DNA from 4 places in the Streptomyces sp. NPDC013187 genome. Region 2 is predicted to be linked to each of the others. Evidence: riboswitches for the same ligand, from Rfam matches in the RefSeq annotation. Region 2 holds a riboswitch; each other region holds the start of a gene.

Region 1 (7,158 bases), on a different contig from region 2:
CAGGTCGGTCCGCGGCTCGGCCCCCGTGGAGGAGTCGGCGACCTGCGGTTCCTCACCGGAGCCGCACGCCCCGCCGCCGGAGCCGCACACCCCGCCCCCGTCGTGGCAGCCGCCGGCGGCCCGGTGCTCGGGCAGCGTCACCTGGTCGGTGCCCTCCACCTCGAAGCCGGCGTCCGCGATCATCTCCAGGTCGGCCTTTCCGGCCTGGCCCTCACTGGTGAGGTAGTCGCCGAGGAAGATCGAGTTGGCCAGGTGCAGCGCGAGCGGCTGCATCGTGCGCAGATGGACCTCGCGCCCGCCCGCGATCCGCACCTCGACGTCCGGGCAGACGAACCGCGTCATCGCCAGGATCCTGAGGCACCGCTGCGGGGTCAGGTTCCACTCCTTGCCGAGCGGGGTGCCCTCGAACGGGATGAGGAAGTTGACCGGAACCGAGTCCGGGTCCAGCTCACGCAGCGAGTAGACGACGTCCACCAGGTCCTCGTCCGTCTCGCCCATGCCGGCGATCAGCCCGGAGCAGGCGGAGAGACCGGCCGCGTGCGCCTTCTGCACGGTGTCGACGCGGTCCTCGTAGGTGTGTGTGGTGGTGATCTCCCCGTACGTCGCCTCGGACGTGTTGAGGTTGTGGTTGTAGGCGTCGGCGCCGGCCTCGCGCAGCCGCTCCGCCTGGCCGTCGGAGAGCAGCCCGAGGCAGGCGCACACCTCGACGCCCTCGTTGTTGTCCTTGATCGCCTTGATCGTCTCGGAGACCCGGTCCACGTCCCGGTCGGTCGGGCCGCGCCCGCTGGCCACCAGGCACACCCGCTTGGCCCCACCGGCCACCCCGGCCGCCGCGGCGTCGGACGCCTGGTCGGGCTTCAGCCAGGTGTACTTCAGGATCCCGGCCGTCGAGCCGAGCCGCTGCGAACAGTAGGAGCAGTCCTCGGGGCACAGGCCGGACTTGAGGTTGACGAGATAGTTCAGTTTCACCCGTCGGCCGAACCAGTGCCGACGCACCTTTCCGGCCGCGGCCACCACATCGAGCAGGTCGTCGTCGGACGTCGCGAGGACGGCCAGTGCCTCGTCGCGGGTCGGCAGCTCGCGCCGAAGCCCCTTGTCCACCAGCGTGTTCAGCAGGTCCATGGGAGCCGATCCTGTCCTAAGGAGGCGCCCGGGGCAAAGGAGAGTTCGCACAACAGAGTCGCTTCGAGGTGTGGGTATTGCCACACAGTGACCTGCTGGTGGTCCCGCTAGTGTCTGTGCACTGCCTACAAATTCCCCGGAGGACCACCCATGGCGTTCGGCTGGATCGACGAGCAGGCGGAGCTGCGCGCCCGCGCCGGACTCGTACGGACTCTGCGCCCCCGTCCGGCCGATTCGCCGCTCCTCGACCTGGCGAGCAACGACTACCTCGGGCTGGCCCGTCACCCCGAGGTCACGGAGGGCGCCGCCCGGGCCGCGCGGGACTGGGGCGGCGGCTCGACCGGCTCCCGGCTCGTCACCGGCACCACCGAACTGCACGCCGAACTCGAGCGGGACCTGGCCGATTTCTGCGGTTTCGAGGCGGCCCTCGTCTTCTCCTCCGGCTACGCCGCCAACCTCGCCGCCGTCACCGCGCTGGGCCCCCACGGCTCCCTGATCGTCTCCGACGCGGGCAACCACGCCTCGCTCATCGACGGCTGCCGGCTCGCCCGCGGCACCACCCAGGTCGTGGCGCACGCCGAGCCGGACGCCGTGCGCAAGGCGCTGGCGACCCACGAGGGCACGGCGATCGCCGTGTCCGACACGGTCTTCTCGGTCGACGGCGACGCGGCCCCCCTCGCCGCGCTCGCCGAAGCCTGCCGGGAGCACGGCGCCGGGCTGGTCGTCGACGACGCCCACGGACTGGGCGTTCTCGGTGACGGCGGCCGCGGCGCTCCGCACGCGGTGGGCCTCGCGGGCGCCGGCGACGTCGTCGCGACGGTCACCCTCTCCAAGTCGCTGGGCAGCCAGGGCGGAGCCGTCCTCGGCCCCGCGCGGGTCGTCGACCACCTGGTCAACGCGGCCCGGACGTTCATCTTCGACACCGGACTCGCCCCCGCGGCGGCGGGGGCCGCCCTGGCGGCACTGCGGCTGCTGCGCCGCGAGCCGCAGCGGGCGGCACGGGCCCGCGCGGTCGCGGGCGAACTGCACGCACGCCTGACCGCCGCGGGTCTGGAAGCGGTCCGTCCGGACGCCGCGGTGGTCTCGGTGCGGGCGGCCTCTCCCGAGGACGCCGTGCGCTGGGCGGCACAGTGCCGCGCGGCGGGCCTGGCCGTGGGGTGCTTCCGGCCCCCTTCCGTCCCGGACGGCATCTCACGGCTCAGGCTGACCGCGCGCGCGGACCTGACCGGTCAGCAGATCGAACGCGCTGTACGGCTGATCGGCGAGACGCGGCCATGAGTCGGCGTGACACGGCCGTGCGTCGCACGATGACGGTCTGATCGAACGCGTCCGCAAGTGCTCCTACATACGGTCCACCCCGGCCGCGAAGGCCGCCCAGCTCTCCGCGGAGAAGAGCAGCGCGGGTCCGGCCGGGTCCTTGGAGTCGCGCACGGCGAGCAGTCCGGCCCAGGGCGGGGCATCCGGACACCCGGTCTCGACGCAGTTGTTCGCGCCGGTGCTGTAGCTGCTGCGCAACCACCGCACACCGTGCAGTTCGATGCTTGAGGGGACGTGACGAGGCAGTGCACGCATGGTGCCTCCTTACGCGCCGGCGGCTGTCCCGGCGATGAAATCCAACGAGTCCTCGGGCGAAAGGGCGTGGATCTGAAGGGCGTTGAAGGCCTCCGTGTAGGCCTGGAGGTCTTCTTTCCGTTCGAGGTAGAGGCTACTCGTCAAGTGGTCGAGAACAACCACATCCAGATCAGAAGTGCTCGAAAATGAGAAGATAACGAAAGGGCCGGTGACGCCGATGTGCGCCCCGGCGGCGAACGGCAGCACCTGCAGGCGCACTTGGGGCAGCCGGGCCGCCTCGACCAGTCGTTCCAGCTGGCGGGCCATGACCCCGGGCCCGCCCACTTCCCGCCGCAGCACCGCCTCGTCCAGCACGGCGCTCAGCTCCAGCGGGGGATCGGCGCGCAGCACGTCCTGCCGGGCCAGCCGCACCTCGACCAGCGTGTCGAGCCGGTCCTCCGGAAGTCCCTCCACCGCGGCGCTGGTCACCGCACGCGCGTACTCGGGCGTCTGGAGCAGGCCCGGGACGACGGTGGTCTCCAGCGTGCGCATCGCGCCGGCCTGGGACTCCAGGCTGATGAAGTCCCGGTAGGTCGGCGGCAGCACCCCGCGGTATGCGTGCCACCAGTGGTGCCGGCCACCGCTGTCCTCGGCCCCCGCCAACGCCATGAGGACTTCCCGAAGTTGGGAGTCCGTCACACCGTAGGCATCCAGAAGTAACCGCACATCGGCCGGTTTCACCCCGCTCGTACCCGTCTCGATCCGGCTGACCTTGGACTGGTGCCAGCCCACCAGCCGGGCCGCCTCACCGCTCGTGAGCCCCGCCGAGGAGCGCAGCGCACGCAGTTCGGCGCCCAGTTTCCGGCGGCGCACCGCGGGACCGTGCTGCATGGGCTCCTCCTTACTCCTTCGGAGCCACCCAAATACGGTCTCGCGTCGCAGAGTTCACCGCTTTGAGCGACAGATATATGCATATCTTGGTGGATCGCCGACCTTCACGGGTGTTCTGGTGGCAGTCTGACGACGAAGCACCAGTCCGGGACCGTACTCGAACCATCCGCTCCGTGTCGGGCTACGGTCCCGTGGGAAAGGGACGACGTCGCCATGGCAGACCATCTGGAAGCATCCGTCACTCTGCCGAGCGATCCCGCCTCGGTCTCCGCAGCGCGTGCCTATGTGGTGAGCACGCTGGCGGAGTGGGGCCTGCCGGCGGACACGGACGTGTCCGACACCGTCCGGCTCATCATCTCGGAACTCGCCACCAACGCCGTCCAGCACACCTTCGGCCAGTCGCCCACCTTCACCGTGGACGTCGAGCTGGACCGCGACGAACGGCTGCGCATCGGTGTCACGGACAGTCATCCGCGCTTCCCCAGACGCCTGCCCGCAGCCGTCCAGCAGGACAACGGCCGCGGCCTGGTCATCATCCGCTGGCTGACCGCCGAGTGCGGCGGCAGACTGCGCATCCGCCCGACCCGCGAGGGCGGCAAGACCATCTCGATCGAACTCCCGTGGGCCGTTCCGGTCCGGCCGGTGACGACGGCGGGCCAGCAGGAGCCGTAGCCGGTCACAGCAGAACCTGAAGGACCCGGCCGACCTGAAAGATCTGACGGACCTGACAGACCCGGAGGACCTTCCCCCTGGTGCTCTCGATGCACCCCGGCCCGCGCGACCCGCATCCGGGCCATTCCCGCGGCTCTACGCCGCCCACTCCGGGCCCTGCGACCCGCCGGAGCCCGCGGCCGTCACCGGTGCCGAGCCGACGCCTCCCGGTGTGCTGCCGCCCCTCGAAGCCCCGACGGCTGCCCGACAGTGCGCCGCAGCGGTGCGGGGACCCTGATCTCGGCCCCCTCCGGCTCCTCCTCGGTGGTTTCCTCGGCGCCGTCCCGTTCCCCGTGCAGCCCCGCTCGTCGCACCAGCCGGGGGAGTACACCCCACAGTCCGACGCAGACCAGGAAGGTCGCGGCGCCCGCGGCGATGCCACCGGCACGGCCCGTGGTCACGTCGACCACCAGCAGCACCGAACCGCTGAACGCGAACACCAGCACGCTCAGACCGGTCGTGGCCAGGCGCGAGGAGACCTGCACTATGCGGGGCTTGGCGCCCTGCTGGAAGAGGGAACGGTGCAGAGCGGCCGGCGCGGTGAAGAGCGCGGCGGCCAGGACCGCCAGCAGCAGCGTGATGACGTAGGTGACGCGCTGGACCGTGTCGAGGTCCCCGAAGCGCGAGGTGAAGGCCAGCGACAGCAGGAAGGCGAAGAGGATCTGCACACCCGTCTGGGTGACGCGGAGTTCCTGGAGCAGCTCGACGAAGTTGCGGTCGGCGCGTTGCAGCGGAGTCTCGTTGCGCGCGGTGCAGGGACGGTGCTCGGCCATGACGTCACGGGTATCCACTTGCGCCCGTGTCACGCTCCGGCGTGCGGCGGCGCGTCATCAACGCCGCCGCACGCCGGGCGGATCACTTCACGCGCCCGTACCAGACGCTCTTGGTCCAGATCTTCTGCAGCCGCACCACGTCCCCGCTCTTCGGGGAGTGCCAGAGCTTGTTCTTACCCGCGTAGATACCGACGTGGTACACGTTGCTGCCCGAGTGGAAGAACACCAGGTCTCCCGCCTTGCGGTTCTTGGCGGAGATGTGGCGCGTCTTGTTGTACTGCTGGGCAGCCGTGCGGGGGAGCTTCTTGCCGGCCTTCTTGAACGAGTAGAGCGTGAGCCCGGAGCAGTCGAACCGGTGCGGCCCTATCGCCCCGTACTTGTAGGGCGAACCCTTCTTGGATGCCGCGATCTGGAGTGCCTTGGTCGCCGGTGTGGCTGCCGCGGCCTCGGAGGTGAAGCCGGGGGCCACGATCGAGCCGCCCACCGCGGCGATGGTGAGCGCCGAGGCCGTACCGGCTCGGGCCATGAGCGACGGGACACGATTGAGCGCAGTCATGCGCAACCCTTCGTCAGCCGCCTGTGAAGGATGACCTGTCGGATTCGGGCTGACAAAGTTGCCCGGCCGCTGACGCGGCTTCACCCCAAGGGCTGCTCGGAGCCGGTCATGGCGTGACCGTCCCGGCGACCCGTCGTGCTTGGGTCCTCCACTCCTGCCGATCCACTCCTGTCGACCGGTCATCCGGGCGGCGGCAGGACTCGGCGTCCGCCCGGATCGCCCCGCCACAGCGGCGGGGGCTTGTCGTCAAGCAGGGATCTTGGCGCATGCCTGTCCGGATTTCCCAACGGAACCGGGGATTTGTGTTGTTACTCACCACTCACCCGTTCGGGTGGACACGTGTGCGTTCGCGCCACTGTCCACGCGTTCGCGGACCGTCGGACCAGGCATGGAATGTCCCATTCCGCCCCGGGGCTACGCGCGTTGCGCAACCGGAAGGGCCCCAAAATCGGTCTCCCGCCTACTCCGAACAGGGGTACGTCTTTTGGTCCGTTTCAACTCAGCCCCGGAGGCTCCGCCGTCGCGTCGGGCGTCCGGGTCGACGGCTCGCGTCAACTGACGGGTTCCGGGGGCAGGGTGAGCCGCGCCGTGCGCCGCTCGCCGTCCAGCACCCGCAGCGCCCGGGCCAGGGTGCCGGCGTGCAGTTCCGTCTCGCCCCGCTGGTGCATCAGGGCCAGCGCGTCACGCAGTGCGGTCGCCTTGCCGACGAGGGCCTGGGCGGCACGCAGCCCGCGATACGTGTCACCGTCCCGGGCCGGGTTGATGCGGCCGAGCAGATCGACCACGTCGAGGTAGCGGTCGATCAGTTCCGCTTCGGCGCGGGTCAGGGCGGGCAGCGGCGGCAGCTCGGGCGGGAGCATCGGGGCCTCACCGTCCGGTCGGCGGGGCGAGGGTGGCCTTGCGGCTGGGGATGATCCCGTCCACCAGGCCGTACTCCACCGCTTCCTGCGCGGTGAGGACCTTGTCCCGCTCGATGTCCGCGCTCACCTGCTCCCGGGTGCGGCCCGTGTGCAGCGCGAGCATCTCCTCCATCCGGTTCCGGATGCGCGTCAACTCATCCGCCTGGATGGCCAGATCGCTCGCCTGACCGTGGATCGGCTCGGGCAGCGCCGGCTGATGGATCACCAGGCGCGCGTCGGGCAGCGCGAATCGCTTGCCGGGTGTGCCCGCCGCCAGCAGCACCGAGGAGGCGGCACCGGCCTGGCCCAGGAGAATCGTCTCCACGTCGCAGGAGACGTACTGCATCGTGTCGTAGACCGCCGTCATCGCATGGAAGCTGCCGCCGGGAGAGTTGATGTAGAGCGAGATGTCGCGCTCCGGGGCCTGGTGCTCCAGATGCATGAACTGGGCCATGACGTCGTTCGCCGAGGTCTCGTCCACCGGCGCCCCGAGGAAGACGATGCGCTCCTCCAGGAGCTTCGCGTACGGATCCATCGTCCGTTGCCCGGACGACGTGCGTTCGGTGAACTCGGGCAGCACGTAGCGGGCGGACGGTCGGGTCATGGCGAACCCCTCCTCGCGGGCAGAGCTGTCTCCGGCGACAGTCGTGTCTGT
Region 2 (7,158 bases):
CCATCACGGAGTGGTACAGGAACACGGGGACGGCGGGAGTGCCTGCGGCGGGGGGCGGGCCTATCGGCCCCTCGCCCTCCTGCGCACCCCGCTCCGCCCGGCCTCTGCCGTCCGTCCTCATCTCGCCCCCCGGGCCGTCTTCTCACGAGCGGCCGCGCGCAGCGCACGCCGCGCCTTCACATAGCCCACCGGCCCGTACAGCATCCCCCTGCGCTGCAGCCGCGACAGCCGCCGCGGCCAGGGATGCGTGCGGGCGTCGTGGTCGCCCGGCGTGCCGGGGCCGTCCGCCCCGTCCGCCCCGTCCGTCTCGCGTACCGCCGTCAGCGTGCGCGCGTGGGCGAGGCCGCGGGGCAGCCTCGCGAGGAACGCCGGCAACAGTGCGGGCCGGTTCACGAGCACCGCGGTGAGGTAGGCGGTGAGCCCGGCGCCGTAGCCGTAGGCCTGGGTCTCCAGGTCCCGCCAGGTCTCCCGGTGGTGGTGCCACACCAGGGCGTACGGCGTGTAGCGCAGCCGGTGCCCCTGGGCCAGGACGCGCACGAAGCCGTAGAGGTCGTCGCCGCCCCGGGCCGCCGTCCCGGCACCGGTGGCCGGGTCGAATCCGCCGACGGAACGCAGCACCGCCGTGCGGAACGCCATGTTCGCGCCCGAGCCGAACCGCCCGGCCGTGAACGGGAACAGCGGCTCGTCGCCCGGCGGGCGCGCCGGGTCGTACGTCCTTGGAGTGAAGCCTTTCGCGAAGCCGCCGTGGCTCTCCAGCAGCACCTGGGCCGGGGTGGTCAGCCGCGCGGGCAGGATCAGCCCGGTGCCGCACCCGAGCCCGGGGTCGGCGGCGAAGGGCGCGGTCAGCTCGGTCAGCCAGCGCGGATCGGCGACCACGTCGTCGTCGGTGAAGGCGACCACCTCGCCGCCGACGACGTCCAGCCCGGCGTTGTGGGCGGCTGCGAGCCCCGGAACGGGCTCACAGACGTACCGCACCCGCTCGGCGTACTTCCGCTCGACCAGCTCCCGTGTCTCGCCCGTGACGGGCGCGTTGTCGACGACGACGATCTCGAACCGCGGATGGTCCTGCGCCAGCAGCGAGTCCAGCGCCCGGGCCAGCTGCCCGGACCGCTCCCGAGTGGCGACGACGACGCTCGTGAACGGCGGCTCCCCGGCTTCGCCGAGGTCGGCGGGCCCGCATTCCGCCCGGGCCCGTTCCGCCAGCACGGCCCTCGGATCCGCCCCTTCCGGCACCCGCCCGAGCAGTGTCCCCACAGGCCGGCCGCCCCTCCTGACCAGCACGAACACCTCTCCGTGCGTCACGGGCGGGCTGCCCGGGCCGGGTCTGAGCACCGCCTCGTCACCGTCGAGGTCCAGCTCGGCGATCTGCACCGCCCCGATGTCCAGGAACCGCCGTATCTCCTCCTGCGCACGCTCCGAACGGGACATGCGCCCACCCCCCTCGTGTGTCAGGTTCGGCGCAGCCGAGCCGCGCCCTTGAGCGTCCGCGCGGCCAGCGACGCGAGCTGCGGCCTGCCGCGGACGAAGCTGTGCGCGCGGCGTGCCGGCTCGCGGCTCAGCCAGTGCAGCGCCGCGCCCACCCCCGGACGGGTCACCGCGCCCTCGTACACGGGCAGTTCGCCCGTCTTCAGCGCGTCCTTGTACTCGGCCGCGCCCCGCCCCAGGTCGAGCGTGCCGATGCCGGCGGCGGCCGCCGCCTCGGCCATGCGCAGGTGCAGCACCAGACCCGGCGAGAACTTCGCGAACTCCGGGTCGTAGGCCGGGAACCAGCAGGCGAGTACCGAGGCCGAACGCAGCCCGAAGTGCGCGGCGACGGGCCGCTCACCGGCGTACAGCACCGACAGCGTGCCACTGCACTCCGGCGCCCGGGTCCGGGCCAGCTGCCCGACGAGCCGGGTGATCCACTCCTGGGCGAACCGGTCCCGGCGCCCGGTCCGGCGGTACTGCGCGGACTTCCACTCCATGAGTGTGCGCAGCGCGGCCGGGGCACGTTCGTCGAAGACGAACCGCAGCTCACCGGCCTGCCGGCCCAGCCTGCGTTCCTTGGCCAGGGTCGTCTTCAGGAACTTCGGCGACTGCGCGCGCAGCACCGACTCGTACGTCTCGTAGCCCTTCTCCACGTCGATGACGTAGGTGGCGTGCTCCTCGGCCGCGTACCGGACGAACAGCCGCTGCTCGGCCTCCAGATTGTCGAAGGCGAAGCTCGACACCGAGCAGGCCTTCAGCAGTTCGCCCGTCCCGACGTCCAGGCCCGGCCGCAGGATCGCGCCCTGCGCGTCCGAGACGCCCAGCCCGATCGCCCGGCCCTGCCCCAACGGGCCCCGCTCATAGGGCAGGAAGCCGGCCGGCTCCGGCCCCTCGTACACCACCGCGACGCGGGCCCCCGGCCTGAACAGGCCGACGGCTTCGGTGAACTCCGGCTCCATGAAAGGGTTGCGCGGTGCCACCGAGGCGGCGCGCAGCGCACGCCAGCGCTCCCTCTCCCCTTCGCCGAGCTCCCCGGGCCCAGCCACGCGAATGCGTCCACTGCTCAACCCGACCCCCCGATCAAGTCCCCCCTGGACACTTGGAAGGTACCGCTCTATGCGGCCCCACGGGTAGGTAGCGGAGCATGTTGTTGCCAACTGGTGCAGAGGCCTTCAACCGGGCAATCGGCGACCGCCGTGCGATGAAACGAAGGGGCGCGCTGTCCGTATTCTCTGATCATGGCCGCACCCCTCGCATATTCACTCATCGCCACCGATCTGGACGGGACGCTGCTGCGCGGCGACGACACCCTGTCCGACCGGTCTCTCGCCGTGCTCGCGCGGGTGGCGGACGCCGGCGCCCAGCACCTCGTGGTGACGGGCCGGCCGGCGCCGAGAGTGCGGCCGCTCCTGGACGACCTCGCCTGCACGGGGCTCGCGGTGTGCGGGCAGGGCGCGCAGGTGTACGACGCCGGCGCGGACCGGCTGCTGTGGTCCATCACCCTGGACCGGGAGCTGGCGGAGACCGCCCTCGGCAAGATCGAGGCCGAGGTGGGGCAGGTCTATGCGGCCGTTGACCAGGACGGGGTGGACGGGCTCACGCTGATCGAGCCGGGCTATCTGATGCCGCACCCGACCTTGCCCGCGGTCCGGGTCGAGCGGCGCGAGGAGCTGTGGGGCGAGCCCATCAGCAAGGTGCTGCTGCGGCACCCCTACCTGACGGACGACGAGTTGGCGGCGACGGCCCGCTCGGTGGTCGGCTCACTGGCGACGGTGACGATGTCGGGGCCCGGCACGGTCGAGCTCCAGCCGTGCGGGGTCACCAAGGCGACGGGCCTGGCGCTGGCCGCCGAGCACCTGGGGCTGCGGCCGGCGGACACCATCGCCTTCGGCGACATGCCCAACGACATCCCGATGTTCGACTGGGCCGGCCACGGCGTCGCGATGGCCAACGCCCACCCCGAACTCAAGGCCGTGGCCGACGAGGTCACCCTGTCGAACGAGGACGACGGCATCGCCGTCGTCCTCGAGCGACTGCTGGGCGAGGCGGCTCAGTACGGGCCGTTGACGTTGTCGATCGAGCCGTAACGGTCGGCCGCGTAGTTGCAGGCCGCCGTGATGTTGGCGACCGGGTCGTACGGGTCGAAGGAGGTGCCGGGCACGTGGTAGGCGGCGAACGTCGGGTCGATCACCTGGAGCAGCCCCTTGGAGGGGGTGCCCGCGGCCGCGTTCGAGTCCCAGTTGTTGATCGCCAGGGGGTTGCCGGACGACTCCCGCATGATGTTGCGGTAGATGCCGTCGTAGGAGCCCGGGATGCCCCGCTGCGCCATGATGTCCAGCGACTCGCGGATCCACCCGTCGAGGTTGTTCGCGTAGGTCTTCGCGGACGCCTGGGTGGCCTGGGCGACACCGCCGGCGGGCTTCGCGGCCGGCTTGGCGGGGGCGGACGACTTGGTCGCCGTCTTCTTCGGCGCGACGGACTTCGTGGTCTTCACCTTGAGCTTCAGGCCCGGGTGGATCAGCTTCGGGTTGTCGCCGACGGCGGCGCGGTTGTCCTTGTAGAGCTGCTTCCAGCCGCCCCGGACGTCGTACTTGTCCGCGATGCGGGCGAGCGAGTCGCCCTTGGTCACGGTGTACGTCAGGGACTTGGCGGGCTGGGCCGCCCGGGGCACGGACTGTGCGGCGGCGGGGGCGCTCTGGGGTTCGGCGGCGCTCGCGTGCGTGGCGCCGAGGAGCGGAAGGGTCAGTGCGGCTCCGCCGGTGCCGACGGCGACGACGCCTCGGGTCAGCGGGTTGGTTCTGGGGCGACGGTGCTTGCCTCGTCCGGCCATGGCGATGTTCCTCTCCGGCGCCTGCGAGGTGAGCTGTCGGGTTCGGGCCGGGAGGTGCCCGGCCGCCTACGGCGCTGTGTGCCGTACGCGGCTTCACCCCGAGCCGTGCCGCTGTGCGGACCGGCGACTTACCTGGGTCCCCCGCTCCTGCCACGCGTGAGTGAGTTGGTTTCTGTGGGGAGTCCGGGCGGCGGCAGGATTAGGCGTCCGCCGGACAGGGCCGGAACGTATGCGAGAGCACATGTCGGGAACAAGCACCTCAGTCACATATCGCGCGGTTGACCTTGGTCGGGGGTGTTTGGGTGGCTTGATCCTTTGCGGGAGCCAAGGCTCAACTGGCTTTCGGGGGAAGGCGGTACGGGCCGGTGCGGAGGCGGGGCGGAAAAGGGGAAGGAGTGATTCAACTCACTGATCACGAGTCCGTGGGGCAATTTCCGCCAAAGGGAATTAATCGACTCATCACGGCAAATCGTGCATAACTCGCTACCCCTGGGTAAGTCGATAAATATCTGTTCTTATAGGTTGATCGAAAACATAGCGGTCGTGATCGGATACCACCCGGCCTGTAACCACGGGCGCTGGCGGTGATCGAAACGTGACCGGATACGCTGACTCGAGTGAGGGCAGCGACCTATCGACAATCCGCGTAAAGACCGGCAGACACAGCAGACAGGAGACCCCTCGTGACCGACGTCGGGCCGTTCGGGCTGAGCGTGCGGGACCAGGCTCTGGAAGCCGACGTCCAGGCCGGATTGACGGCTGTCGAGGAAGGCTTGCTCGAGGCCACCAAGAGTGAGGTGCCCTTCATCACGGAGGCCGCCCAGCACCTGGTGCGGGCCGGCGGCAAGCGGTTCCGCCCGCTGCTCGTGATGCTCTCCGCCCAGTTCGGTGACCGCCACGCGCCCGGGATCGTGCCGTCGGCCGTCGTCGTGGAGCTGACCCACCTCGCCACGCTCTACCACGACGACGTCATGGACGAGGCCGCCGTGCGCCGCGGAGTCGCGAGCGCGAACACCCGCTGGGGCAACTCCGTCGCGGTCCTCACCGGCGACTTCCTCTTCGCCCGCGCCTCGCACATCCTGGCCGACCTCGGCCCGGAGGCCGTCCGGGTGCAGGCCGAGGCGTTCGAGCGTCTGGTGACCGGCCAGATCCTGGAGACGGCCGGACCGCAGGACGGCCGCGACCCCGTCGAGCACTACCTGGACGTGCTGGGCGGCAAGACCGGTTCGCTCATCGCGGTGTCGTGCCGGTTCGGCGCGATGATGTCCGGCGCCGACGAGACCGTCGTGCACGTGCTGACCCAGTACGGCGAGCGGCTCGGCGTCGCCTTCCAGCTCGCGGATGACGTCCTCGACATCGCCTCCGACTCCCACGAGTCCGGCAAGACCCCCGGCACCGACCTGCGTGAGGGCATCCCCACGCTGCCGGTGCTCCGGCTGCGCGAGCGCGCGGCCCGGCTCGGGCTCGCCGAGGACATCGCCCTGTGCGAGCTGCTCGACTCCGACCTCACCGACGACGACCGGCACACCGAGGCCCTGCGCCTGCTGCGGGCCCACCCGGCGCTGGAGCAGGCCCGGCGGGACACCGTCCGCTACGCCCGGGACGCCCGTTCGGCGCTGGCACCGCTGCCCGAGTGCACCGCGAAGACGGCGCTCCAGGAGCTGTGCGACGCGGTGGTGCACCGGGCCGGCTAGCCCGTCCCTCCCGGCGACCCGGACCCCCTGACACCCCCTGCGACCCCTACGGGTCGGGGGAGAAGCCGCCCTCCCGTGTCATACCCCAGCAGTACGCGGAGTTGAGTCCGGGGTCTGACGTATCTCCCTGGCCGATTTGGTCAGATGGTGACCACGGAAAACACCACTCCTCACCCGTTCGGGTGAGAATGGCGGCTCAGGGACGAGTGCGTGGACGACACGGACAGCCGCCGCCGACCACGGAGGTAGGGCACACATGGCACCGTACGCATCCGACGACAGCACGACCGCCGGAGAGGTCGACGAGCAGCGCTCCGGGCGGCGCAAAGCCGCGCGGTACATCGTCCCGGTCACGGTGGTGGGGGTGGCCGCCGCGACGATCGGGCTGGTCCCCGCACTCGCCGACTCCGGTGACCCCGACCTCCCGAAGATCACCGCACAGCAGCTCATCGAGAAGATCGCCAAGTCGGACGTCCAGCAGCTGTCCGGCACGGTGAAGATCAGCACGGACCTCGGCCTGCCGGACCTCGGCGGCCTGGAGTCGGGTCTGCTGTCCGGCGCCGCGGGTCAGGGCGAGGGAGGCTCCTCCGCCGACCCGACGGCCAAGCTCACCGAACTGGCCTCCGGCACGCACACCCTGCGCGTCGCCGCCGACGGCCCGGACAAGCAGAAGCTGTCGCTGCTGGAGAACGCCGCCGAGTACAGCGTCATCCACAACGGCAAGGACGTCTGGGGCTACGACAGCAAGTCCAACGAGGTCTACCACGGCACCGCCTCCGAGAGCCCGGAGCGGGGCAAGGACCAGCAGCCGCCGGCCATGCCGAAGGACTTCGCCGAGGAGGCGCTGAAGGCGGTCGACGACACGACGTCCGTGACCGTGGACGGCACGGCCCAGGTCGCCGGCCGGGACGCCTACAAGCTCGTCGTCAAGCCCAAGCAGTCCGGCTCGACGGTCGGCGCGATCACCGTGGCCGTGGACGCGAAGACCGGCATGCCGCTGAAGTTCACGCTCACCCCGGCGAGCGGCGGCGCGGCCGTCGTCGACGCCGGCTTCACGAAGGTCGACTTCGCCAAGCCGGCCGCCTCGACCTTCGACTTCACCCCGCCCAAGGGCGCGAAGGTCACCGAGGAGAAGGACGCGGGCAAGACCTCGGGAGAGACCCCGCG
Region 3 (7,158 bases), on a different contig from region 2:
CGATGGACTCCGTCATCAGGCTCGTGGCCTCGGCCATCCGGCACTCGGTGTACCGCATGGCCGCCGGCGGGTCGTCGTTGCCCAGCGAGCCGAAGTTGCCGTGGCCGTCGACCAGGGGGACCCGCATCGAGAAGGGCTGGGCCATGCGCACGAGGGCGTCGTAGATCGACGCGTCGCCGTGCGGGTGCAGCTTGCCCATCACCTCGCCGACGACCCGGGCGCACTTGACGTACCCGCGCTCGGGACGCAGGCCCATCTCGCTCATCTGGTAGACGATGCGGCGGTGCACCGGCTTGAGGCCGTCGCGCGCGTCCGGCAGGGCGCGGGAGTAGATGACCGAGTACGCGTACTCGAGGAAGGAGCCCTGCATCTCGTCGACGACGTCGATGTCGAGGATCCGCTCCTCGTACGAGTCGTCGGGCGGCGGGGTCTTCGTGCTGCGGCGGGCCATCGCTGCCGGCTCCTCCTGTTACTGGTCGCTCGCCTACAAGGCGTTCATGCGCTGACGAGACACCGACCGTACTCAGCCCTGCGGGCCTGCGCGCGCTCGCCCTCGTCACCGACCGCCCCTGCGGCTCGCTCATGCTGCTGCGATCCGGATCTGACGCCGACCATTGTGGACCGCCGCACTGACAACCGGGACCAGGGCCCGGTCCGGGCCGCATCCCGCGCTCCCGGGCCCAGGTCGCCGCCGGGAACTTCACCAGGGCTCCGCACGCTTGCATACAGTGGCAGGACCGGCAGGAATCCGCGGTCTGAACAACCGCACCGCGAGCGAAGGGACGTACATGCCCATGGGTCACACGGCCACAGCCCAGGCAGGCTCCGGGGGCCTGACAGCGACCGAGCACCGCCTGGCCAACGGCCTGCGCGTGGTGCTCTCCGAGGACCACCTGACCCCGGTCGCGGCGGTGTGCCTCTGGTACGACGTCGGCTCACGCCACGAAGTCAAGGGGCGTACCGGCCTGGCTCACCTTTTCGAGCACCTGATGTTCCAGGGTTCCGCGCAGGTCAAGGGCAACGGCCATTTCGAGCTCGTCCAGGGCGCGGGCGGCTCGCTGAACGGCACGACCAGCTTCGAGCGGACCAACTACTTCGAGACCATGCCCGCCCACGAGCTGGAGCTCGCCCTCTGGCTCGAGGCCGACCGCATGGGCTCGCTGCTGGCCGCGCTCGACGACGAGTCGATGGAGAACCAGCGCGACGTCGTCAAGAACGAGCGCCGCCAGCGCTACGACAACGTCCCGTACGGCACCGCCTTCGAGAAGCTGACCGCCCTCGCCTACCCGGAGGGCCACCCCTACCACCACACCCCGATCGGCTCGATGGCCGACCTGGACGCGGCGACCCTGGAGGACGCGCGCGCGTTCTTCCGCACCTACTACGCGCCGAACAACGCCGTACTCTCCGTGGTGGGCGACATCGACCCGGAGCAGACCCTCGCCTGGGTCGAGAAGTACTTCGGCTCCATCCCCGGCCACGACGGCAAGCCCGCCCCGCGCGACGGCTCGCTGCCGGAGACCATCGGCGAGCAGCTGCGCGAGGTCGTCGAGGAGGAGGTCCCGGCGCGCGCCCTGATGGCCGCCTACCGGCTGCCGCACGACGGCACGCGCGCGTGCGACGCGGCCGACCTGGCCCTCACCGTCCTCGGCGGCGGCGAGTCCTCCCGCCTGTACAACCGGCTCGTGCGCCGCGACCGTACGGCCGTGGCGGCCGGCTTCGGCCTGCTGCGGCTCGCCGGGGCGCCCTCCCTGGGGTGGCTGGACGTGAAGACGTCCGGTGACGTGGAGGTCCCGGTCATCGAGACCGCCATCGACGAGGAGCTCGCCCGGTTCGCCGAGGAGGGGCCCACGGCCGAGGAGATGGAGCGCGCCCAGGCCCAGTTGGAGCGCGAGTGGCTCGACCGGCTCGGCACGGTCGCGGGCCGCGCCGACGAACTGTGCCGGTACGCCGTGCTGTTCGGCGACCCGCAGCTCGCCCTGACCGCCGTCCAGCGCGTGCTGGAGATCACGCCGGAGGAGGTCCAGGAGGTCGCCAAGGCCCGCCTGCGGCCCGACAACCGCGCGGTGCTCGTCTATGAGCCGACCGCCCCCGAAGCCCCCGCCGACCAGGACGAGAACGAGGAGGCGGCCCGGTGACCGAGCTCGCCACGATGGACTTCCACCCCCGGCCGCAGGCGGGCGACGCCAAGCCGTGGGCCTTCCCCGCCCCCGAGCGCGGCTCGCTCGACAACGGCCTCACCGTGCTGCGCTGCCACCGCCCCGGCCAGCAGGTCGTCGCCGTTGAGGTGCTGCTCGACGCACCCCTGGACGCCGAGCCCGCCGGCCTCGACGGTGTGGCCACGATCATGGCCCGGGCCTTCTCCGAGGGCACCGACAAGCACTCCGCCGAGGACTTCGCCGCCGAGCTGGAGCGCGCCGGAGCCACCCTCGACGCGCACGCCGACCACCCCGGCGTCCGGCTCAGCCTGGAGGTGCCGGCCTCCCGGCTCGCCAAGGGACTGGGCCTGGTCGCCGACGCCCTGAGGGCACCCGCGTTCGCCGACAGCGAGGTCGAGCGGCTGGTCGCCAACCGTCTCGACGAGATCCCGCACGAGCTGGCCAACCCGTCCCGCCGTGGGGCCAAGGAGCTCTCCAAAGAGCTGTTCCCGGCGGACTCGCGCATGTCGCGGCCGCGGCAGGGCACCGAGGAGACCGTCGCCGCCATCGACTCCGCGGCCGTACGCGCCTTCTACGAGAAGCACGTCCGGCCCGCCACGGCCACCGCCGTGGTGGTCGGGGACCTCACCGGCATCGACCTCGACGCCCTGCTCGGGGACACGCTGGGCGCCTGGACGGGCTCCCCGGCCGAGCCGCGTCCCGTGCCGCCGGTGACCGCCGACGACACCGGCCGGGTCGTCATCGTGGACCGTCCGGGCGCCGTCCAGACGCAGCTGCTGATCGGCCGGATCGGCCCGGACCGGCACGACCGCGTGTGGCCCGCGCAAGTGCTCGGCACGTACTGCCTCGGCGGCACCCTCACCTCCCGCCTGGACCGCGTCCTGCGCGAGGAGAAGGGCTACACCTACGGCGTACGGGCGTTCGGCCAGGTCCTCAGGTCCGCACCCGACGGCACGGGTGCCGCGATGCTCGCCATCAGCGGTTCCGTCGACACGCCCAACACCGGCCCCGCTCTGGAGGACCTCTGGACGGTGCTGCGCACCCTCGCCGCCGAGGGGCTGACCGACGCCGAGCGGGACGTCGCCGTGCAGAACCTGGTCGGCGTCGCGCCGCTGAAGTACGAGACGGCAGCGGCCGTCGCGAGCACGCTGGCCGACCAGGTCGAGCAGCATCTGCCCGACGACTACCAGGCCACGCTGTACCGGCAGCTCGCCGCCACCGGCACCGTGGAGGCCACCGCGGCGGCCGTCAGCGCCTTCCCGGTGGACCGGCTGGTGACCGTGCTCGTCGGTGACGCGGCGCAGATCAAGGCGCCCGTCGAGGCCCTCGGGATCGGCGAAGTCACCGTCGTCGCCGCCGAGTAGCGGCACACGCGCTCAGGGGCCCTGGATGTCTTCGAAGGCACCAGGGCTCCTTTATGCCCGAATTGGGATGGGAGTTGCCTGTCTGCCCTGTGGGATGCGCTACAAAAGCCGGGATTCGTTTGGGAATTGAAAGTGGCGCCGCTTAGCGTCGTCCGGGCTGTTCGTCAGGCAGTGCGCCGCACCCGCGGCACCGGACAGTCATCGCCGAGTCCCCGTACGGCGCGAGCCAGGGGAGCCGGGGACCCACCGCAGTCCCTGGGGTGAATCGGACGCCCGCGCGTGCCGCGAGGGAGTCCGTAGGAGACCTTCCTGCTCCGAACCCGTCAGCTAACCCGGTAGGCGAGAGGGAAGGAAAGGACCAGCCACCACATGGCGTTCACTCGCGCCACCGGGAAGCACCGTCGTCCCAGCAAGATCCAGCGCCGCACCGCCCGCGCGGCGGGTGTCGCGGCCCTCGCCACCACCGGCGTGATCGGCACCGTGGCCGCCCCCGCGGCCTTCGCCGCCGAGCCCAGCGCCGAGCAGACCGGCCTCACCCCGGTCGTCACCATGGGTGACACCGTGGCCCAGCAGATCGACGCCCAGGCCGTCGCGCAGCAGCAGGCCGCCGAGGAGGCCGCCGCCAAGCAGAAGGCCGAGGAGGCCGCCCGCAAGCGGGCCGCCGAGGTGGCCGAGAAGGCCAAGGAAGCGGCCGAGAAGGCCCGCGAGGCCAAGGAGCGCGCCGCCCGCGAGGCCGAGCGCAAGCGCCTCAACGCCTACGTCGCCCCGATCTCCGGTTCGTACGTCTCCACCGGCTACAAGGCCAGCAGCGGCCTGTGGTCCTCCGGCAGCCACACCGGCGTGGACTTCCACGCCGCCAGCGGCACCTCCGTGCACGCGGTCGGCGCGGGCACCGTCGTCGAGGCCGGCTGGGGCGGCTCCTACGGCAACCAGATCGTGATCAAGATGAACGACGGGACGTACACCCAGTACGGCCACCTGTCCTCCATCGGCGTCTCGGTGGGCCAGCAGGTCACGCCCGGCCAGCAGATCGGCCTGTCCGGCGCGACCGGCAACGTCACCGGCCCGCACCTGCACTTCGAGGCCCGTACCAGCCCCGAGTACGGCTCGGACATCGACCCGGTCGCCTACCTCCGCTCGCACGGCGTCGGCGTCTGACCGGAACCTCTCCGCCGTTCCCGAAGCCCCGGCTCCCCGAGCCGGGGCTTTCGGTGTTTCCGGATGCCCGCGGGGTGCCTTCGGATGCCCGCCGCATGTCCGCTGTCCAAAAAATATCCCTGGATTCTCGCCTGCCGTCGGAAATTCCGGCTCATTGCAATAGAGTCACAGAATCACGCGCCGCTCGTCGGCGTTTCACGGGGATTAAGCGGAGGTCGGTCATGCGTATTCCCGCGCACTCGGTGTGCACGGCCATCCGGGACGACATCGTCGCGGGTGTCCACACACGCGGCAGCCGGCTCACCGAGGAACTCCTCGCCCGCCGCTACGGCGTCTCGCGGGTGCCCGTCCGGGAGGCGCTGCGCACGCTGGAGGCCGAGGGCTTCGTGGTGACCCGCCGGCACGCGGGCGCGTGCGTGGCCGAACCCACCGAGCAGGAGGCCGCCGACCTGCTGGAGATGCGGATGCTCCTGGAGCCGCTCGGTGCGGCCCGCGCCGCCCAGCGCCGCACCGAGGCGCATCTGAAAGTCCTGCGTGGACTGGTCCGGCTGGGCCAGGACCGGGCCCGCCGCGGCAACAGCGACGACCTGCGCTCCCTGGGCGCCTGGTTCCACGAGACGCTCGCCCAGGCCTCCGGCAGCCCCGCCCTGACCTCGATGCTCACCCAGCTCCGCCACAAGATCACGTGGATGTACGCCGTGGAGGCTCCGCTCAGCCCGGTGGAGTCCTGGACGGAGCACGGCGCGATCGTGGACGCGGTGGCGCGCGGGGACGGCGAGCGCGCGCGGGCGGTCACGGCGCTGCACACCGAGCGCGCGATCGGCGCGCACCGCCTGCGCCTCGGTTCCGCCGAGGATCGCGCCGACCGTGTGAGGAACTCGCAACATGCCGTAAACACGGCGAGCCTGCGGCATTAACACGACAGCCGTATACAAAAGAGTGACCAATTCCCGAGGGGCTTATTTCTGCTGCTCGAAGACGGGAATTCATGTTCCGTGTGGACCGGAATGGCGAAGGGCCCGCCCGGTGAATTCGGACGAGCCCTTCGCTGTGCGCCGCATCGGGCGCTCAGGACATCAGACGGTCTCGGGCAGTTCCTCGAGACCCTCGGAGACCAGCTTCGCCAGCCGGTCGAGGGCGGCGTCCGCGCCCTCGGCGTCGGAGGCGAGGACGATCTCCTCGCCCCCCTGGGCGCCGAGGCCGAGGACGGCCAGCATCGAGGCCGCGTTGACGGGGTTGCCGTCAGCCTTGGCGATCGTCACCGGGACGCCTGCGGCCGTGGCGGCTCGGACGAAGATGGAGGCGGGGCGGGCGTGGAGGCCCTCGGCCCAGCCGACGTTGACGCGGCGCTCAGCCATGTGTTGCTGCCCTTCGGTGTTCGTTGTCTAGACCAGTTTCCCATATCGTGAAGCCCGCCCGGAGCGGTCCTCGCGTTCCACTCCGGGGATGCCGTCGGATCGCGGCCTCGACCCGACTGACGCCCTCCACAGACTGCCTCGCGCCGTTGTCAGGCGCTAGCCGTACTCTGGGGCCCATGCAGACCTCGCCGGACCGGCATGAGTATCCCGCCCACTGGGAAGCCGACGTGGTGCTGCGCGACGGGGGCACCGCGCGCATCCGGCCCATCACCGTTGATGACGCCGATCGCCTGGTCAGCTTCTACGAGCAGGTCTCCGACGAGTCGAAGTACTACCGCTTCTTCGCGCCGTACCCTCGCCTGTCCGCCAAGGACGTCCACCGCTTCACGCACCACGACTTTGTGGACCGGGTGGGACTCGCGGCCACGGTCGGCGGCGAGTTCATCGCCACCGTACGCTACGACCGGATCGGCGCCGACGGAACACCCGCGTCCGCACCCGCCGACGAGGCCGAGGTCGCCTTCCTCGTGCAGGACGCCCACCAGGGCCGCGGGGTCGCCTCCGCCCTGCTCGAACACATCGGCGCCGTCGCCCGCGAGCGCGGCATCCGCCGTTTCGCCGCCGAGGTGCTGCCCGCCAACACCAAGATGATCAAGGTGTTCACGGACGCCGGCTACACGCAGAAGCGCAGCTTCGAGGACGGTGTCGTCCGTCTGGAGTTCGACCTCGAACCCACCGACCGCTCCCTCGCCGTGCAGTACGCCCGCGAACACCGCGCCGAGGCACGCTCCGTGCAGCGGCTCCTCGCCCCCGGGTCGGTCGCCGTCATCGGCGCGGGCCGCACGCCGGGCGGCGTGGGCCGCAGCGTCCTCGGCAACATCCAGGACGCCGGGTACACCGGCCGCCTCTACGCCGTGAACAAGGCCCTCCCCGAGGAGCAGAAGGAGCTCGACGGGGTGCCCGCCCACCGCTCGGTCCGGGACATCGACGGCCCCGTGGACCTCGCGGTCGTCGCCGTCCCGGCCGAGCACGTCCCCGAGGTCGTCACCGAGTGCGGCGAACACGGCGTGCAGGGGCTGGTCGTGGTCTCCGCCGGGTACGCCGAGAGCGGTCCCGAGG
Region 4 (7,158 bases), on a different contig from region 2:
TCACCTCACGGGACGGCAGGGCTTCCTGGTCGTCGACCGGCTGGTCCGCGGGGTCGCCAGCGGCGGTCTGCGGATGCGCGCCGGCTGCACCCTGGACGAGGTCACCGGCCTCGCCCGCGGCATGACCGTCAAAGAGGCCCTGCACTACGACCCGGCGAGCCGCTACGTCCCGCTCGGCGGCGCCAAGGGCGGCATCGACTGCGACCCCCGCGATCCCGGGGCGTACCCGCTGCTGGTGCGGTACCTGCGTGCGATGCGGCCGTACATAGAGAGCTGCTGGACGACGGGTGAGGACCTGGGACTCTCCCAGGACCTGGTCGACCGGGCGGCCGCCGAGGCGGGGCTGGTCTCCTCGATCCAGGCCGTGTATCCCCTGCTCGACGACGAGGCCGAGGCCCGGCGGCGGCTCCGGGACGCGTTCACGGTCGAGGTCGACGGCATCGGTCTGGACGAGCTGGTCGGGGGCTGCGGTGTGGCCGAGGCGACCCTGGCCGCCCTGGACCGTGCCGGTGTGCCGTCCACCGGCACCCGGGTCGCCCTCCAGGGCTTCGGCACCATGGGCGGGGCCACCGCGCGCTTCCTCACGCGCGCGGGGCTCACGGTCGTGGCCGTCGCCGACCTCAAGGGCACGATCGCCAACCCGGCGGGCCTCGACGTCGAGGTGCTGCTCGCGGCCCGGGACGCCCACGGCACGGTGGACCGTTCCGCACTGCGCCCCGGCGACCGCGAACTGCCGGGCGACGCCTGGCTGTCGGCCGACGCGGACGTACTGGTTCCGGCCGCCGTCTCGTACGCGATCGACACAGCGAATCAGGAGCGGATCACCGCCCGCTGGGTCGTGGAGGCGGCCAACATGCCCGTACGCCCGGAGGCGGAGCTGCTGCTGACCGCGCGCGGGGTGGCCGTGCTGCCGGATGTCGTGGTCAACTCGGGCACGAACGCCTGGTGGTGGTGGACGTTGTTCGGGGACATCGGCGCCGACGCCGAGGAGGCGTTCGCCTGCACACGTCGCTCGATGCGGGCGCTGGTGGAACGGATGCTGGCCCGCGCGCAGGCCGACGGGACGACGCCGAGGGCCGCCGCCCACGCGATCGCGGCGGACCGGCTGCCGCTGATCGCGGAGCGGTTCGGCTGGTTCCGGTGAGGTGCCCGACGTCTCCCCCACGGCTACCGCCGCGAGCCCTGCAGGGCAGGCCGAAACGCCCCGTCGAGGGGCCGCGCGGCCGTGGGTAGGGTGACGGCGTGACGAGAGTCCGGTTGAGTGTGGCCCAGCGGCGCGGAGATCTGTTGCGGGCCGCCATCGAGCAGATCGAGGCGAGGGGTGTGGCGGCGGTCAGGATCGCCGACGTGGCCTCGGCGCTCGGCGTGAGCAACGCGCTGGTCCTCTACCACTTCTCTTCGAAGGAGCAGCTGGTCGCCGCCGCGTTCCGGCACGCGGCGGAGGGCGACCTGGCGCATCTGCGCAAGCTGCTCGGACGACGTTCCCCGGCGCTGCGCCGGCTGCGGTCGGCCGTACGGTGGTACGCCCCGACCGGGCAGGCCAAGGGCTGGCGGCTGTGGATCGAGGGCTGGGCGGCGGCGCTGCGCGACCCGGCGCTGCGCGAGGTGGCCCAGGATCTCGACCGGCAGTGGAAGGCGGCCCTCGTCGAGGTCATCGCGGAGGGCGTGGCCGCCGGTGAGTTCCGCTGCCCCGACCCGGCCGGCACGGCGCTGCGTCTGACCGCCCTCCTCGACGGTCTCGCCGTCCAGCTGACGTCCTACGCCGGTGCGGTGCCGCGCGCACGAGCCCAGGAGTGGGTGGAGGAGGCCCTGACCCGCGAGTTGGGCCTGACGGCGGAGCGGCTGACGCCTTAGACGGTGCCTTTCGGATCATGCCGGGGCCACGGGGCTCACCGGCACCGGTCCGGCACCGCCACTCCGAGCCGGGCCGAGCCCGAAGACCCCCGGAAGCCAGGACTCCTGGGCGTGGGGGGGGGGGGGCCCGGGGGCCCCCCCCCCCCGCCCCCCCCCCCCCGCGCGGCCGCCCCCCCCCCCCCCCCCCCCCCCCCCCGCGGGGGGGGGGGGCCCCCCCCGCCCCCCCCCCCGCCCCGCCCCCCACGCCCAGGAGCCGCTCACGCCACCGCGGCGATCCGCATCCTGATGTCGTCCGGCGACAGCGCCCCTTTGGCCGTCACGTGGTCGCCCGAGGACTCCCCGCGCAGCCGGCGCCCGATCCACGGCACGAGGAACTCGCGTGCCCAGGCGACGTTGTCACGCCGCATGTCGAGAGCGCCGCGCGGGGGCACCGGAGGCCACGCCTGCTCGGGGTCGGCCGGCACGTCGAGGCCAAGCACCTGGCCCGCGCGGAGCGCCACGCGTGTGTGCCCCTCGGGCGACAGGTGCAACCGGTCGGCGTCCCAGGCCCGGCGGTCCTGCACGCTGCGCAGGGACCACAGGTCGAGCACCGGACAGCCGTACCGGTCGGCGATGGCCCGGACGTGCCCGTTGTACGTGGCGATCTTGCCGCGCAGATGCTTGAGCACGGGCACGCCGCGGGTGTCGAAACCGGTCGTCACCATCACCGTGCCGGATACGGCGGTGAGTTGGGCCAAGGCCCGCTCGAAGCGCTCGGCCACCTCGTCCGGGTCGGTGCCGGGCCGGATGATGTCGTTGCCCCCGGCGCAGAACGAGACGAGGTCCGGGGCCATGCCGACGGCCCGCGGAACCTGGTCCGCCACGATCTGGTCGAGGAGCTTTCCGCGTACGGCGAGATTGGTGTATCGGAAGTCGCCCTCGGGCCTGCGGTCGGCGAGCAGGACGGCGAACCGGTCGGCCCAGCCGACGAACGCCCCGTCGGGGCCGGGGTCGCCGACGCCCTCGGTGAAGCTGTCCCCCACCGCCACGTACGACCCGATCACTGCTTTGCTGTCACTCTTCGAATCGTCTGCCACAGCAGCCCATGATTCACCTTCCAATGTGACCTACGCGACCGTAGGAAAGGGTTGACGGGCGGTGAGATAAGCCACTCCTAAAGTGTTCGCCAACTCCGGAATACCCCACTGGTCAGGGATGTTTCGGGGTGAACCGCCAGATCCGGAACCCACTGATCCGGAAATGGCTCCAGACGGTCCGGAAGGCGAAATGGCCGCCGGTGTAGGGCTGGGGATCGGTGTAGTCGAAGACGAGGCGTCCGTTGTTCCACCAGCGGACCCTGGAGCCGTCGGACACGATCCGCACCCGGTTGGGCTCGTTCGGCACCAGCAGCGGCTCCGTGTAGTCGAAGACCAGGGGGCGGACGCCCGGTTCGCCGACGTAGCGACGCAGCCGGGTCGTGGTGTTGTAGTTGGCGCCGTAGCCCGCGTAGTACGTCGTGAGGTGGTCGTACTCGTCGAGGGCTCCGCCACGCGGTGTGGCGAAGAGGTCGTCCGGGGAGCGGACGTCGGTCGCGTTCCAGAAGTTGTTGAGGTCCGAGACCCGGTCGTTGACGCCGCCCTCGGAGACGGGGATCGCGGTGTATTCGAGCAGGTACGGCCCTTCGAGCCGCTGCCTGAACCACACGGTCGCGCCGCTCGGCACGTCGATCTCCAGCGCGCCGCGCGAGGCGGTCACGGTGCCGCCGTCCTGAAGTTCGGTCGCCCACTGGCCGAGACCGTGGCAGAAGTCGTCGTGCGCGAGGAGACGGCGCTGCGGGGACGCGGCGTGCGCGGTGGCCGTTGGGGCGAGGGCCGCCAGGGCGGCTCCGGCGGCCAGGGCTCCGAAGCCTCTGCGGGTGGTCGGCACGAACGCTCTGCGGGTGGTCGGCACGGTGACACCACTCCTCGGGATCCGCCGGGAAGGCTCTGGAAAGCGCTTGCACTCCGGCCGTGATCACTCTGTCCCAACTGCCGCCGTCTGTCGATCCCTTGGGCGAGCGGCGGCACGCCCGCACACCGAAGGCCGGACCCGGGGATCGGGGCCCGGCCTTCGGTCGCGTGTCAGGCAGGTGGTCGTGCGGTGGGTCAGCCGACGGAGACGCCGTGCGAGCGCAGGAAGGCGACCGGGTCCACGTCCGAGCCGTAGTCCGGCGTGGTGCGGATCTCGAAGTGCAGGTGCGGTCCGGTCACGTTGCCGGTGGCGCCCGACAGGCCGACCTGCTGCCCCGCGGTAACGGTCTGGCCGGCCGAGACGGAGAGCTGGGACAGGTGGGCGTACTGGGCGTAGTAGCCGTCGTCGAGCTTGATGACGACCTGGTTGCCGTACGCGCCGCCCCAGCCGGCGGAGACGACCGTACCCGCGCCGACGGCCTTGAGGGAGGTGCCGGTCGGGACGACGAAGTCGACACCGGTGTGGTAACCGCTGGACCACATGCTGCCGGACATGTGGTACGGGGTGCCGACGGTGGCACCGGCCACCGGGAGGGTGAAGCCGCTGGAGTTGCTCTCGGCGGCGGGCTCGGCGGCGGCCGGCTTCGCTGCGGTCTCGGCCTTCGGGGCCGAATCGGCGGCGGAGGGCTTCGGGGCCGAGGCCTTCGGCGCGGACGGGGCCGAGGCCTTCGGGGCGCTCGCCGCCTTCTTGCCGATCGACAGCTTCAGGCCCGGGTGGATCAGCGACGGGTCGGAGCCGACGGCGTCACGGTTGTCGGCGTAGAGCTTTTTCCAGCCCCCGCTGACGTGCTGCTCGTCGGCGATCTTGGCGAGGTAGTCGCCGGCCTTCACGGTGTACGTGCGGACGCCGTTGGCCTTTTCGGCGGCCTTTTTCCCGGCGGCCGGAGCGGACTGGACGGCCTTTTCCGGAGCCGACTGCGGGGTGGCGGCGTGGGCGCCGGCGGCTCCCATGAGCGGCAGGGCGAGAGCGGCCCCGCCGGTTCCGGCGACGGCGATGGAGCGGGTGAAACGCTGGGTCTTGGGGCGGCGGTGCTTACCCTTCGCGGGCATGGCGAATTCCTCTCCGTCGCCTGCGAGGTGAGCTGTCGGGTGCGGGCTGGAGATGCCCGGCCGCGCCGGGGCGCGGCTGAACCCCAAGCCGTTCCGGGAACCGGAACAGGCGTCTTACCTGTGGGTCCCCCGCTCCTGCCGTGGTTCGGGTCAGTGTGTGCGGGCTCCGGGCGGCGGCAGGATTAGGCGTCCGTCCGGATTGGTGTGGAACGTAAGCGACCACGACGCAATAGGACAAGCTTGCGGTTGCGCGACGGGGTGTTTTTCTTGACGCGTCGCCACATGTGCCGTCACCGAGCGTGGATTACCGATCTCTCGCTTTGCTCAATGACCCTGAATATTGCGGGGATTACGTGAACATGGCGACAGCACATCGTCACGAATATGACGATGGTCACGCACCCCGACCTCATCTCCTTTACGATCGGGGCACGTTATCCCTAAGCGGCTAAAATTCCCTATTCGGACAGAATGACTACTTCCGCTTAAGCCGGACGATAGCGGCGTCCAGATCCCCGCGCACACTGACCCGCAGTCCGTGGTGAAGCAGTACGGCCCCTCGGTGAACTTCGCCCGTTTCGAGGCATTCATACGACTCTGTCGAGTCGAGGCCGCGCAGCCGGAGCGTCGGAACGGGCTCGCCGTAGCGCTGGGCCTGGAGCCATGCGAAGACGACGGTCTCGTCGCCGAGGACGTACTGCACGGCGCTCAGCCCGCCCTCCGGAGGCCGCAGCCGGTACTGGTCGCCGCGCTGCACCACGGGCCGGATCTCCTTGTAGAGCCCCACCCACTCCGCCGCCTCGGCCAGCTCCTCCGGCGTCCACTTCGCGAGGTCGCCACCGACCCCGAGCACCCCGGCCATGGCGCTGACGAACCGGAACCGCAGCGAGCTGGCCCGGTGGTTGAGCATGGCGTTCGGACTGTCGGTGACCCAGGCGGCCATGACCCGGGCCGGATGGATCTGACTGAAGCCGTGCTGGATGGCGAGCCGGTCGAGGGGGTCGGTGTTGTCGGAGGTCCACACCTGGTCCGTGCGGCTCAGCACACCGAGGTCGATCCGCCCGCCGCCACCCGAGCAGGACTCGAAGGCCACCCCCGGGTGGGCGGCCCGCAGCCGGTCCAGCAGGGCGTACAGGCCGTGCACGTGGTCGACCCACAACCGCTGCGGGTAGGCGTCGTCCGGCCAGCCGGCGTCGGTGAAGCAGCGGTTGAAGTCCCACTTCACGTAGTCGATCGGCGCACTGGAGAGGAGACCGTCGAGCTGCTCCCACAGGTACTCCCGGACGTCCTCGCGGGCGAGGTTGAGTACCAGCTGGTTACGGAACTCCGTCCGCTTTCGTCCCGATTGGTACTGCACCCAGTCCGGGTGCGCGCGGTACAGGTCGCTGTCCGGGTTGACCATCTCGGGCTCTACCCAGATGCCGAACTGCATCCCGAGGCCGTGCACATGGTCGGCGAGCGGCTTCAGCCCGCCCGGGAAGCGGTCGAGGTTCGGGGTCCAGTCGCCGAGCCCGGCCCGGTCGCTGGTACGCGCCCCGAACCAGCCGTCGTCGACCACGAACAGCTCGACACCCATCGCGGCGGCCCGCCCGGCGAGCTCCCGCTGCTGCTCCTCGGAGATGTCGAACTCGGTCGCCTCCCACGAGTTGAACAGCACCGGCCGGTCCCGGTCGGCGTCCGGGATCACATACGCCCGCTGGTAGGCGTGCCAGGCACGGCTCGCCCCGCCGAACCCGCCGTCGCACCAGAGCCCGGCGAAGACGGGGGTCGTGTACGACTCCCCGGTGCCGAGCATCAGCAGGCCGGAGTCGTCGTGGCCGGCGCCGCCGGTGATCTGGACGCGCGCGTCAGGGAGCTGGGCCACGGCGATGCGCCAGGACCCGGACCAGCCCAGAGCGCAGCTGTAGACCTCGCCGCGCTCCTCGGTGGCGTCGGTGTCGAGGGCTACCCAGGGCAGGTGCTGGTGGGAGGTGTGGCCGCGACGGCTGCCGATGACCTTCTCGCCGTGGGTGAGCCCGGAGCGAGTCAGCCGGGACTCGGCGCCCCAGCGGCCGTGCAGTTGGGACAGACGCCAGGTGTCGCGGTCGGGCAGGGTCCAGGTGGCGGAGTCGGCACGCAGCAGCTCGATGGCCGGCCCCCGGTTGTCCAGGGTCACCCAGCGCTCGACGACCTCCGCGGCGGGGCGCATCCGGTAATGCAGCGTGACGGCCAGGTCGCCGTCGCGGAACCGGAGACGCAGCTCGCCGTCCTCGGCGTCGTGCCCCTC

The links. A riboswitch is a leader RNA that binds a small molecule or an ion and turns the genes downstream of it on or off. The one in region 2 is predicted to bind cyclic di-AMP.
Positions count from the first base shown of each region.
Region 1: it holds a riboswitch for cyclic di-AMP, as region 2 does, so the genes downstream of both, ACFY5B_RS25900 (C40 family peptidase) here and ACFY5B_RS18195 (LysM peptidoglycan-binding domain-containing protein) in region 2, are expected to answer to the same signal.
Region 3: it holds a riboswitch for cyclic di-AMP, as region 2 does, so the genes downstream of both, ACFY5B_RS06570 (M23 family metallopeptidase) here and ACFY5B_RS18195 (LysM peptidoglycan-binding domain-containing protein) in region 2, are expected to answer to the same signal.
Region 4: it holds a riboswitch for cyclic di-AMP, as region 2 does, so the genes downstream of both, ACFY5B_RS09470 (peptidoglycan DD-metalloendopeptidase family protein) here and ACFY5B_RS18195 (LysM peptidoglycan-binding domain-containing protein) in region 2, are expected to answer to the same signal.

Region 1 covers NZ_JBIBAF010000012.1:130,058-137,215, forward strand. The annotation lists gene bioB (biotin synthase BioB) at 1-1,122, opposite strand, end outside; gene ACFY5B_RS25875 (8-amino-7-oxononanoate synthase) at 1,273-2,400, shown strand; gene ACFY5B_RS25880 (DUF397 domain-containing protein) at 2,464-2,694, opposite strand; gene ACFY5B_RS25885 (helix-turn-helix domain-containing protein) at 2,704-3,564, opposite strand; gene ACFY5B_RS25890 (ATP-binding protein) at 3,778-4,236, shown strand; gene ACFY5B_RS25895 (DUF6328 family protein) at 4,419-5,048, opposite strand; gene ACFY5B_RS25900 (C40 family peptidase) at 5,131-5,604, opposite strand; cyclic di-AMP (ydaO/yuaA leader) riboswitch at 5,608-5,820, opposite strand; gene ACFY5B_RS25905 (hypothetical protein) at 6,156-6,464, opposite strand; gene ACFY5B_RS25910 (ATP-dependent Clp protease proteolytic subunit) at 6,472-7,107, opposite strand.
Region 2 covers NZ_JBIBAF010000008.1:87,408-94,565, forward strand. The annotation lists gene ACFY5B_RS18175 (polysaccharide deacetylase family protein) at 1-4, opposite strand, end outside; gene ACFY5B_RS18180 (glycosyltransferase) at 118-1,428, opposite strand; gene ACFY5B_RS18185 (GNAT family N-acetyltransferase) at 1,449-2,519, opposite strand; gene ACFY5B_RS18190 (HAD family hydrolase) at 2,706-3,554, shown strand; gene ACFY5B_RS18195 (LysM peptidoglycan-binding domain-containing protein) at 3,518-4,297, opposite strand; cyclic di-AMP (ydaO/yuaA leader) riboswitch at 4,303-4,478, opposite strand; gene ACFY5B_RS18200 (polyprenyl synthetase family protein) at 4,981-5,991, shown strand; gene ACFY5B_RS18205 (outer membrane lipoprotein carrier protein LolA) at 6,248-7,158, shown strand, end outside.
Region 3 covers NZ_JBIBAF010000003.1:120,591-127,748, forward strand. The annotation lists gene ACFY5B_RS06555 (DNA topoisomerase (ATP-hydrolyzing) subunit A) at 1-451, opposite strand, end outside; gene ACFY5B_RS06560 (pitrilysin family protein) at 795-2,138, shown strand; gene ACFY5B_RS06565 (M16 family metallopeptidase) at 2,135-3,523, shown strand; cyclic di-AMP (ydaO/yuaA leader) riboswitch at 3,716-3,880, shown strand; gene ACFY5B_RS06570 (M23 family metallopeptidase) at 3,893-4,681, shown strand; gene ACFY5B_RS06575 (GntR family transcriptional regulator) at 4,903-5,598, shown strand; gene ACFY5B_RS06580 (HPr family phosphocarrier protein) at 5,758-6,039, opposite strand; gene ACFY5B_RS06585 (GNAT family N-acetyltransferase) at 6,216-7,158, shown strand, end outside.
Region 4 covers NZ_JBIBAF010000004.1:193,970-201,127, forward strand. The annotation lists gene ACFY5B_RS09450 (Glu/Leu/Phe/Val dehydrogenase dimerization domain-containing protein) at 1-1,144, shown strand, start outside; gene ACFY5B_RS09455 (TetR/AcrR family transcriptional regulator) at 1,243-1,854, shown strand; gene ACFY5B_RS09460 (SGNH/GDSL hydrolase family protein) at 2,112-2,897, opposite strand; gene ACFY5B_RS09465 (DUF6250 domain-containing protein) at 3,043-3,759, opposite strand; gene ACFY5B_RS09470 (peptidoglycan DD-metalloendopeptidase family protein) at 3,978-4,892, opposite strand; cyclic di-AMP (ydaO/yuaA leader) riboswitch at 4,897-5,053, opposite strand; gene ACFY5B_RS09475 (alpha-galactosidase) at 5,368-7,158, opposite strand, start outside.